2 regions of the Acidovorax sp. SDU_ACID1 genome follow, and region 2 is predicted to be linked to the other one. Evidence: riboswitches for the same ligand, from Rfam matches in the RefSeq annotation. Region 2 holds a riboswitch; the other holds the start of a gene.
The links. Region 2 has a riboswitch for glycine ahead of AAG689_RS24385 (D-amino acid dehydrogenase). Riboswitches for the same ligand answer to the same signal wherever they lie in the genome.

Region 1 (4,418 bases), 2.3 Mb from region 2:
CGAGGAACCCGCCGAATGGACCGAGGTGCTGATCCGCTTCAGCCTCATCTGGATGGTGTTCCTCGCCATCCCCCTGGCCTTCCGCCAGGGCGCCATGGTCAGCGTGGACGTGCTCTACCGCTGGAGCCCGCCCGCCATCCGCCGCGCGCTCGACTGGGTGGTGTGCCTGGCTGCGCTCGCCCTCATCGGCGTGCTGATCTGGTGGGGTTGGGACTACGCCCAGCGCGGCGGCGTGCAGACCATGGCCGGGCTGGAGTCGGTGTCCATGTTCTGGGCGTATCTCGCCATTCCGGTGGGGGGCTGTTCTGCATTCCCGGCATCGTGGGCAACCTGCTCGACCCGCGCCGTGAAGAACTGGAGACCGCGCAATGACCGCCGTGATGATTTCGACCATGGTGCTGTGCTTCGCGCTCACCATTTCCGTGGCCGTGTCCATCGGCCTCGCGTCCATCCTGGGCATCCAGGCGGCCAATGCCAACATGCTGATCGCGGTGAAGGAAATGTTCACCTCGATCAACAAGTTCCCGCTGGCGGCCATCCCCTTCTTCATCCTGGCGGGCAACCTCATGGAGACCGGCGGCATCTCGCGCCGGCTCGTGGAGTTCGCCAAGAGCATCGTCGGCGGCGTGCAGGGCGGCCTGCCCATGACCTGCGTGCTCACCTGCATGATCTTCGCGGCCGTGTCGGGCTCGTCGGTGGCGACCACATTCGCCATCGGCGCCATCCTGATTCCCGCGCTCATCAAGCACGGCTATCCCACGAGCTACGCCGCCGCGCTGCAGGCCACCAGCGCCGAGCTGGGCGTGATCATCCCGCCGTCCATCCCCATGATCCTCTACGGCGTGAGCGCCGAGGTGTCGATCGGCGAGCTGTTCATCGCCGGCTTCGGCCCCGGCATCCTGATCAGCGGCGCGCTCATGCTGTTCGTGTGGGTGTATTGCAAGTGGAAGGGCTGGGGCAAGCATGACGGCGACGGCCGCATGCCCTTCGGCAAGGCCCTGCTGCAGGCCGGCTGGGCGCTGCTGATGCCCGTCATCATTCTGGGCGGCATCTACGGCGGCGTGTTCACGCCCACCGAGGCATCGGCCGTGGCCGTGTTCTATGCGCTGGTGGTCGGCATGCTGATCTACCGCGAAATCGGGGTGAAGGACCTCTACGCCATCCTGCGCAAGTCGGCCATCTCGTCGGCGGTGATCATGTTCATCATCGCCAACGCCGGGCTGTTCGCCTTCCTCATCACGCGCGCGGGCGTGCCCGACGCCATCGGCCGCTGGCTGCAGGAGGTGCTGCAAAGCCCCGCCCTGTTCCTGCTGGGCGTGAACGCGGCGCTGTTCGTGATCGGCATGTTCATCGAGACCAGCGCCGCCATCATCGTGCTCGCGCCCATCCTGGCGCCGGTGGCGATGCACTTCGGCATCGACCCGGTGCACTTCGGCCTGATCATGGTGGTGAACTTGGCCTTGGGCATGATCACCCCGCCCTTCGGCGTGAACCTGTTCGCGGCCTGCACGGTGGCACGCATCTCGCTGGACCGCATCATCAGCCACCTGCTGCCCTTCGTGGGCGTGATCCTGGCGTGCCTGATGGTCATCACCTACGTGCCGTCGATCTCGCTGTTCCTGCGCGACCTGGTGTACGCGCGCTAGCGGCTAGAATCACATCCCGCCAGGAGAGAGCTTCTCCAGGGAAGCCGCCGAAGGCGCAGGCAGCAGCCGAACGCTCAGGCAAAAGGACTGGCGACACGCCCGCAGGGATGCGGGCGTTTCCCTTGCTGGAGAGAGGCCGCAGCGCAGCATGCGGCCCACCGAAGGAGCAAGCCCCGCGACATGCCATGCAGGCGGGGTGAATCTCTCAGGTAAAGCGGACAGCGGGGCAAATCGGCGATCGAGAGATCGCTCCACCATTTGCCTTCGCCACTGCCATGTCCGACCTGCTCACCACCCCCTCAACGCCCTGCACATCGAACTGGGCGCCCGCATGGTGCCCTTCGCGGGCTATTCCATGCCCGTGCAGTACCCCTCCGGTCTGATGGCCGAGCACCACCACACGCGCACGGCGGCGGGCCTGTTCGACGTGTCGCACATGGGCCAGCTCCATTTGGTCGGCCCCGATGCCGCGGCCGCGTTCGAGACGCTGATGCCCGTGGACGTGGTCGATCTGCCCGTGGGCAAGCAGCGCTACGGGCTGCTGCTGAACGACGAGGGCGGCATCATCGACGACCTGATGTTCTTCAACCAGGGCAACGACACGCTGTTCGTGATCGTCAACGGCGCGTGCAAGGGCGGCGACATCGCCCACATCCAGGCGCGCATCGGCCAGCGCTGCGAAGTGCGACCGCTGCCCAACCAGGCCCTGCTCGCACTGCAGGGCCCGCAGGCCGCCACGGCGCTGGCGCGGCTTGCGCCCGGCGTGGAGCAGCTGGTGTTCATGACCGGCGGCCACTTCACCATCGCCGGCGCGCCCTGCTTCGTCACGCGCAGCGGCTACACGGGCGAGGACGGCTTCGAGATCTCCGTGCCCGCAGCCCAGGCCGAGGCCCTGGCGCGCGCGCTGCTCGCCCAGCCCGAAGTCAAGCCCATCGGCCTGGGCGCGCGCAACTCGCTGCGCCTGGAGGCCGGGCTGTGCCTGTACGGCAACGACATCGACACCACCACCACCCCGCCGGAGGCCGCGCTGAACTGGGCCATCCAGAAGGTGCGCCGCACGGGCGGCGCGCGCGCGGGCGGCTTTCCCGGCGCGGACAAGGTGCTGGCGCAGATCGACACCCCCGCCAGCCTCGCGAGGAAGCGCGTGGGCCTCATCGCGCTGGAGCGCGTGCCCGTGCGCGAGCACACCGAGCTGCAAAGCGAGGACGGCCAGCGCATCGGCGAGGTAACCAGCGGCCTGCTGGGCCCCACGGCCGACAAGCCCATCGCCCTGGCCTACGTGGCGCCCGCCTTCGCGGCCGTGGGCACGCGCGTGAACGCCATCGTGCGCGGCAAGGCCGTGCCGATGGAGGTGGCGGCCACCCCCTTCGTGCCGACGCGCTACTACCGCGGCTGACAAACGCGGCCGGCAAGCGCGGCTAAAGTGCGCGCTGGCCTTTCTCGAATCCCTCTTTTTCTTCCCACTTTCTTACGGAGCCCCCATGAGCATCCAGTTTTCCAAGGACCATGAATGGATCAACGCCGCCGACCCGGCAGCGGCCGTCGTCGGCATCACCGTCCACGCGCAGGATGCGCTGGGCGACGTGGTGTTCGTGGACCTGCCCGCCGTGGGCACCACCTTCGCGCAGGGCGACGTGGCCGGCGTGGTCGAGTCGGTGAAGGCCGCAGCCGACGTATACATGCCCGTGGCCGGCGAGATCGTCGAAGTCAACGAGGCCCTGCGCGCCGATCCGTCGCTGGCCAACAGCGACCCGCTGGGCGCAGGCTGGTTCTTCAAGGTGAAGCTGGCCGACGCCGGCCAACTCGCCGGCCTGATGGACGAAACGGCCTACACCGCCTTCGCCGCCAGCGCCTGAGCCCGCCACTTCAAAAACCATAGCTACTCGCGCTTCTCAATCAAGGGTTTCAGAGTAGAAAGCACCTGAAACCCTTGCATATCAAGCGCAAGCAGCTCCTTTTTCCATAGCCATCGAGATCGGTCCCCCATGCAGATGCCCGCCGCCCTGCCCCTTGCCGCGCTGGAAAACGCGGCCGAATTCCAGCCCCGCCACATCGGCATCGACGCCCAGGACGAAGCGCACATGCTGTCGGTGATCGGCGAGGCCTCGCGCCGCGCGCTGATCGACTCCATCGTGCCGCGCTCCATCGCGCGCGCGCAGCCCATGGACCTGCCCCCCGGCCACCGAGGCGCAGGCGCTGGCCGAGCTCCGGGCCATCGCGGGCAGGAACCAGGTGCTCAGGAGCTTCATCGGCCAGGGCTACTACGGCACGCACACGCCCGGCGTCATCCTGCGCAACGTCCTGGAGAACCCGGCCTGGTACACCGCCTACACGCCCTACCAGGCCGAGATCTCGCAGGGCCGCATGGAGGCGCTGGTCAACTTCCAGACCATGGTGTGCGACCTGACGGGCATGCCGATCGCCAACGCCTCCATGCTCGACGAGGCCACGGCCGCCGCCGAGGCCATGACGCTGGCGCGCCGCTCCGTCAAGGCCAAGGGCAGCGCCATCGTGGTGAGCGGCGACGCGCACCCGCAGACCATCGAGGTGATGCAAACCCGTGCCGCGCCGCTGGGCCTGTCGGTCAAGCTCGCCAACTCCGCCGCCGAGTGGGACGCCGCCATCGCCGCCGACGACTACTTCGCTGCCCTCATCCAGTACCCCGCCAGCAGCGGCTGGCTGATGGACTGGAGCGCCGAGGTGGACAGGATCCACGCACGGGGCGCTGCCGCCATCTTCGCCGCCGACCTGCTGGCGCTGGCGCTGCTGAAA
Region 2 (4,418 bases):
TCGACGTGTTGCTGGACACCCTGGGCGTGACGCTGGAGGGCGACCCTCAGCCCGCGCTGCATGCCGTGCGCGCCACGCTGGCCGGCCTGGTGGAGCCCGATGCACCGCATGCGCAGCGCACCGGCCATTTCGGCGCCGACGTGCGCGTGCGCCACATCGTGGGGCTGGATGCCACGCGCCGCGGCGTGGCCCTGGACGAGCGCGTGCAGGCAGGCATGCGGCTCGCGTTCTGCCAGCGCCATGTGGCCGCTGCGCGCGCCGACCTGGTGCGCATCTGCGCCGAGATCCGCGAGGAGCTGGCCCCTCAGCTGGAAGCCGTGCCCGCGCACGGCGCGGCGGCCGAGCCCGCGGGCGGGCGCCGCATTGCCGGCGCCGTCTACGTGAGCTGCTCGGGCCGGGGCGGACCGCATTTCGGCGGCCCGGGCGCCGAGCTGCAGATCGTGCGCCACGCGCTGGGCGACGTGCCGCTTACCGGCTTCTTCGCAGGCGGCGAGATCGCCGCGCACCGCCTGTACGGCTACACGGGGGTGCTCACCGTGTTCACGGGCGCTACCGCTTAGTTTCAAGCCTTTTTGGCCTCTGGCGCTTGCTGGTAAAGCGCTGCCAGCTATCAAAAAAGCAGCATTGCCTGGCAGTCAGGTGGTCAGCGCCGCTGGCCGCGTGGCGGCTGCGGACCGGGGCATGCCGCAGAAGGCGAAGTCCAGCTCCGGCACCAGCCCGCTCACGATGCGCGCGAGCGACTTGCCCGAGCCGCAGGCATGCGTCCAGCCCAGCGTGCCGTGGCCGGTGTTGAGGAACAGGTTGCCGTACTTCGTCCTGCCGATCAGCGGCACGTTGCTCGGCGTGGCCGGGCGCAGGCCGCTCCAGAACTGGGCCTGGCTCGCATCGCCCGCGCCGGGAAAGAGCTGCTCGACGCGGTGCACGATGGCCTCGCAGCGCACGGTGTTCAGCGCGCGTTCGTAGCCGTTCAGTTCGGCCGTGCCTGCGATGCGCAGGCGGTCGCCCTGTGCGCTGGTGTAGCGCGAGAAGACCAGCTTGTATTCGTCGTCCGTCAGGCTCACCTCATAGGCCGCGGCCGCATCGCGCACAGGCAGCGTCACCGAATAGCCCTTGGCCGGGTAGATGGGCAGGCGCAGGCCCAGCGGCTGCGCCAGCAGCGGGCTGAACGAGCCCAGCGCGAGCACGTAGGCGTCGCCCTGCACGCGCTCGTAGCGGCCGTTCTCGTCGGTGATCTCCACGTGGTCGATGGCGCCACCCGCCTGGTGCAGCGCGGTGATGTGGCAGCCCAGGCGGAACTGCACGCCCGCCGCCCGCGCCACGCGGGCCAGTTCGCGCGTGAAAAGGTTGGCGTCGCCCGACTCGTCCTCGGCCGTGTAGGTGGCGCCGGCCAGCAGCGGGCGGATGTGCGCGAGCGCGGGTTCGAGGCGCACCGCCTCGTCGGCGCTCACCACGCGGCGGTGGCAGCCCAGCGCGCGCATCTGCTCTGCGGGAGCCAGGGCTGCGTCGAACTCCTTGGCGCTGGTGTAGAAGTGCAGGATGCCCTGCGTGCGCTGGTCGTACTGCAGGCCCGTGTCCTCGCGCAGCTGCTGCAGCGTGCTGCGGCTGTAGCTGCCCAGGCTGACGATCTGCTCGATGTTGTGGCGTGTGCGCGCGGGCGTGCATTCGCGCAGGAACTGCAGGCCCCAGAGCCATTGGCGCATGTCGGCGCGCAGGCGAAAAAGCAGCGGTGCATCCTCCTTGCCCAGCCACTGCAGCACCTTGAGCGGCGCGCCGGGATTGGCCCAGGGCTCGGCATGGCTCACCGAGATCTGGCCGCCGTTGGCGAAACTGGTCTCTGCACCGGGCGCGGCCTGGCGGTCGATGACGGTCACCTCGTGGCCGAGTTGCTGGAGGAAATAGGCGGAAGTGGTGCCGACGACGCCGGCGCCGAGAACGATCACGCGCATGGTTTTACAAGCCTTTTTCAAGGTTTGCGCAGACCGGGCGCGCGCGAGCAGCTACTCTTTTGGGAGCGAGCGGGCGCCAGTGTCTGGCTGCCGCTCCCCCTGTCCTCGGTACCTGAGAGATTCACGCCGCGCGGTCCTCGCGCGGTGCTTGCTCCTTCGGTGCGCCCTGCATGGCAGGGCGGCTCTCCAGACGGCTGTGTTGGTGTGCAGTACGGAACCTGAGCGTGTATGGGAGTTTGCGCCTTCGGTGGAACGGCGCGCTGCCGTTCGCTCTCCTGCGGCGCGCATCGTACCAGCGAAAGCGCGCCGCGGGAACGGGGCCGTCAGCGGCGGTAGGGGTTGTCCGGCCGGCGGTCGTAGCGGTTGGGCACGCCGTCGCCGTCGCGGTCCCAGCCGCCGCGCGCGTAGTGCCACTGGTTGCCGCGCTGCTCCCAGTGCGGCTGGCGGTAGTGGTAGCCCTGGCGCACGCGCACCCATTGGCCGGGCACCCACACATGGCGGTTGCCGTGCCATTCCCAGTGGCCTTGCGACCACACCATGCCGCGGCGCGGCGGGGGCACGCGCTCGTAGCGCGGCGGAGGCGGAGGCAGCGGGTAGGTGGACTGCACCTGGTAATGGGGCATGCCGGACTGGATCACGACGGTCGCGTTCGTGGCGGCATGGGCGGCGCCCGCGGCCGCGAGCGTTAGTGCGGCCAGGCTGGCGGCGGTGAAGAGGGTGCGGGCCATGGTGTTCTCCTGGTGGGTGGCGATATGGCGGGAGCCGTGTCGTCTGGTGCCCATGGTGGGGTGCGCTGGTCAACGCTTGGAGGGCATTGGTGGCCGTTTGGCAAAGTGTTGTGAACAGGTGTGTCGGCGGCGGGAATTCAAGCCGAAAACGGCTCCAGCGCTTACCCGTAAAGCGCCAGTAGCTATCGATTCAGGAGTGGGTGCCGGGCGCCGCGCGGCGCATGGCGCCGAAGGCTTCGAACTCCCAGCTGCGCATGGCCAGCAGCAGCGTGTAGCCCTCGCGCTGGGCCTCGGGCAGGCGTTGGTCGGCCAGGTGCTGCTGCGCGAAGTCCTGCGCCACGCGCTGCATGCGCTCGATGAAGGCAGGGGCGAGCGCGCGGCTGATGGAGCCGTGCACCAGCAGCACGCCTTCGCCCGCGCCGTCGAAGCCGCCTGAGAAATAGTCCAGCAGCGCGTGGTCGCGGAAGTAGTGCATCACCGGCCCGTGCGGGCGCCAGCGGAAGGTCTTGGCCAGCTTGAGGCGGTAGCGGTTGAGGGGCTTGAGTTCGATGATGCCGATGCGGTCGAGCTGCACCAGGTAGCGGATGCCCTCGGCCTCGCTCAGCCGGTAGGCGGCCACGACCTGCTCCAGCGTCCACTGGCTCAGCACGCAGATCGCCATCAGCAGCAGCTTCTTGTCGGCCACCACGGCTTTTTCCTGCTCCAGCGTCAGCTCGGTAACGAGCGGCTGGCTGTCGGCCACGCGGCGGGCCAGGTCGGCGAAGTCCAGCCGCAGCGCGCGGCAGATGGCGTCGATGCGCGACAGCGGCATGTCGCCCCTGGCCAGCATGCGCTTGACGCTCGACTCGGCCATGCCGATGGCCTGCGCCAGGTCGGCATAGGTCATCTGGGCGGCCTTCAGTTCCTTTTTCAGCGCGGTGACGAGGTCGGCGGTGGTGCTCATGGCGGCAGAGTATCTGTTGGCGATACCGCCAGTGTGCCTGCGCCACACGTCGCGTGGCACCGCCGCCCGCTTGCGGGTTTGTGCGCACAATGCGCGGCACCTCTCCACCCTTCAGCCCGCGTATGAGTGAGCCACACCCCAACCAATTCGCCCTGCTGCGCCAGCGCCGCTTCGCACCGTTTTTCTGGACGCAGTTCGCCGGAGCGGCGAACGACAACCTGTTCAAGTTCGCGTTCACCGTGATGGTGACCTACCAGCTCAGCGTGTCGTGGATGCCCCCGGCGATGGCGGGCCTCGTGATCGGGGCGCTGTTCATCTTGCCGTTCCTGCTGTTCTCGGCCACCGCGGGGCAGCTCACCGACAAGTATGAGAAGACGCGCATCATCCGTTTCGTGAAGAACCTGGAGGTCGCCATCATGCTGGTGGCGGCCGCCGGCTTCATCGCGGGCAGCGCGGCCGTGCTGCTGGCCTGCGTGTTCCTCATGGGGCTGCATTCCACGCTGTTCGGGCCGGTGAAGTTCGCCTACCTGCCGCAGGCCCTGAGCGAGCGCGAGCTCACGGGCGGCAACGGCATGGTGGAGATGGGCACCTTCGTCGCCATCCTGCTGGGTAACGTGGCGGGCGGGCTGCTGGTAGCGCTGCCAGGCATCGGCCACACCTCGGTGGCGGCAGCCTGTGTGCTGCTGGCGCTGGCCGGGCGACTGGTGGCGCAGTTCATCCCGAGCGCGCCCGCCACCGACCCGGGCCTCACCGTCAACTGGAACCCGGTGAGCGAGACGTGGCGCAACCTGAAGCTGGCGC

Region 1: it holds a riboswitch for glycine, as region 2 does, so the genes downstream of both, gcvT (glycine cleavage system aminomethyltransferase GcvT) here and AAG689_RS24385 (D-amino acid dehydrogenase) in region 2, are expected to answer to the same signal.

What each region holds. Positions count from the first base shown of each region.
Region 1 covers NZ_CP152342.1:2,203,276-2,207,693, forward strand. Annotated here, with positions in the region: gene AAG689_RS10750 (hypothetical protein) at 1-69, opposite strand, end outside; partial or broken gene AAG689_RS10755 (TRAP transporter small permease) at 1-372, shown strand, start outside; gene AAG689_RS10760 (TRAP transporter large permease) at 369-1,646, shown strand; glycine riboswitch at 1,657-1,746, shown strand; glycine riboswitch at 1,762-1,878, shown strand; gene gcvT (glycine cleavage system aminomethyltransferase GcvT) at 1,903-3,042, shown strand; gene gcvH (glycine cleavage system protein GcvH) at 3,128-3,502, shown strand; partial or broken gene gcvP (aminomethyl-transferring glycine dehydrogenase) at 3,632-4,418, shown strand, end outside.
Region 2 covers NZ_CP152342.1:5,022,869-5,027,286, forward strand. Annotated here, with positions in the region: gene AAG689_RS24380 (FIST N-terminal domain-containing protein) at 1-560, shown strand, start outside; gene AAG689_RS24385 (D-amino acid dehydrogenase) at 636-1,946, opposite strand; glycine riboswitch at 2,036-2,146, opposite strand; gene AAG689_RS24390 (hypothetical protein) at 2,270-2,674, opposite strand; gene AAG689_RS24395 (helix-turn-helix domain-containing protein) at 2,865-3,617, opposite strand; gene AAG689_RS24400 (MFS transporter) at 3,740-4,418, shown strand, end outside.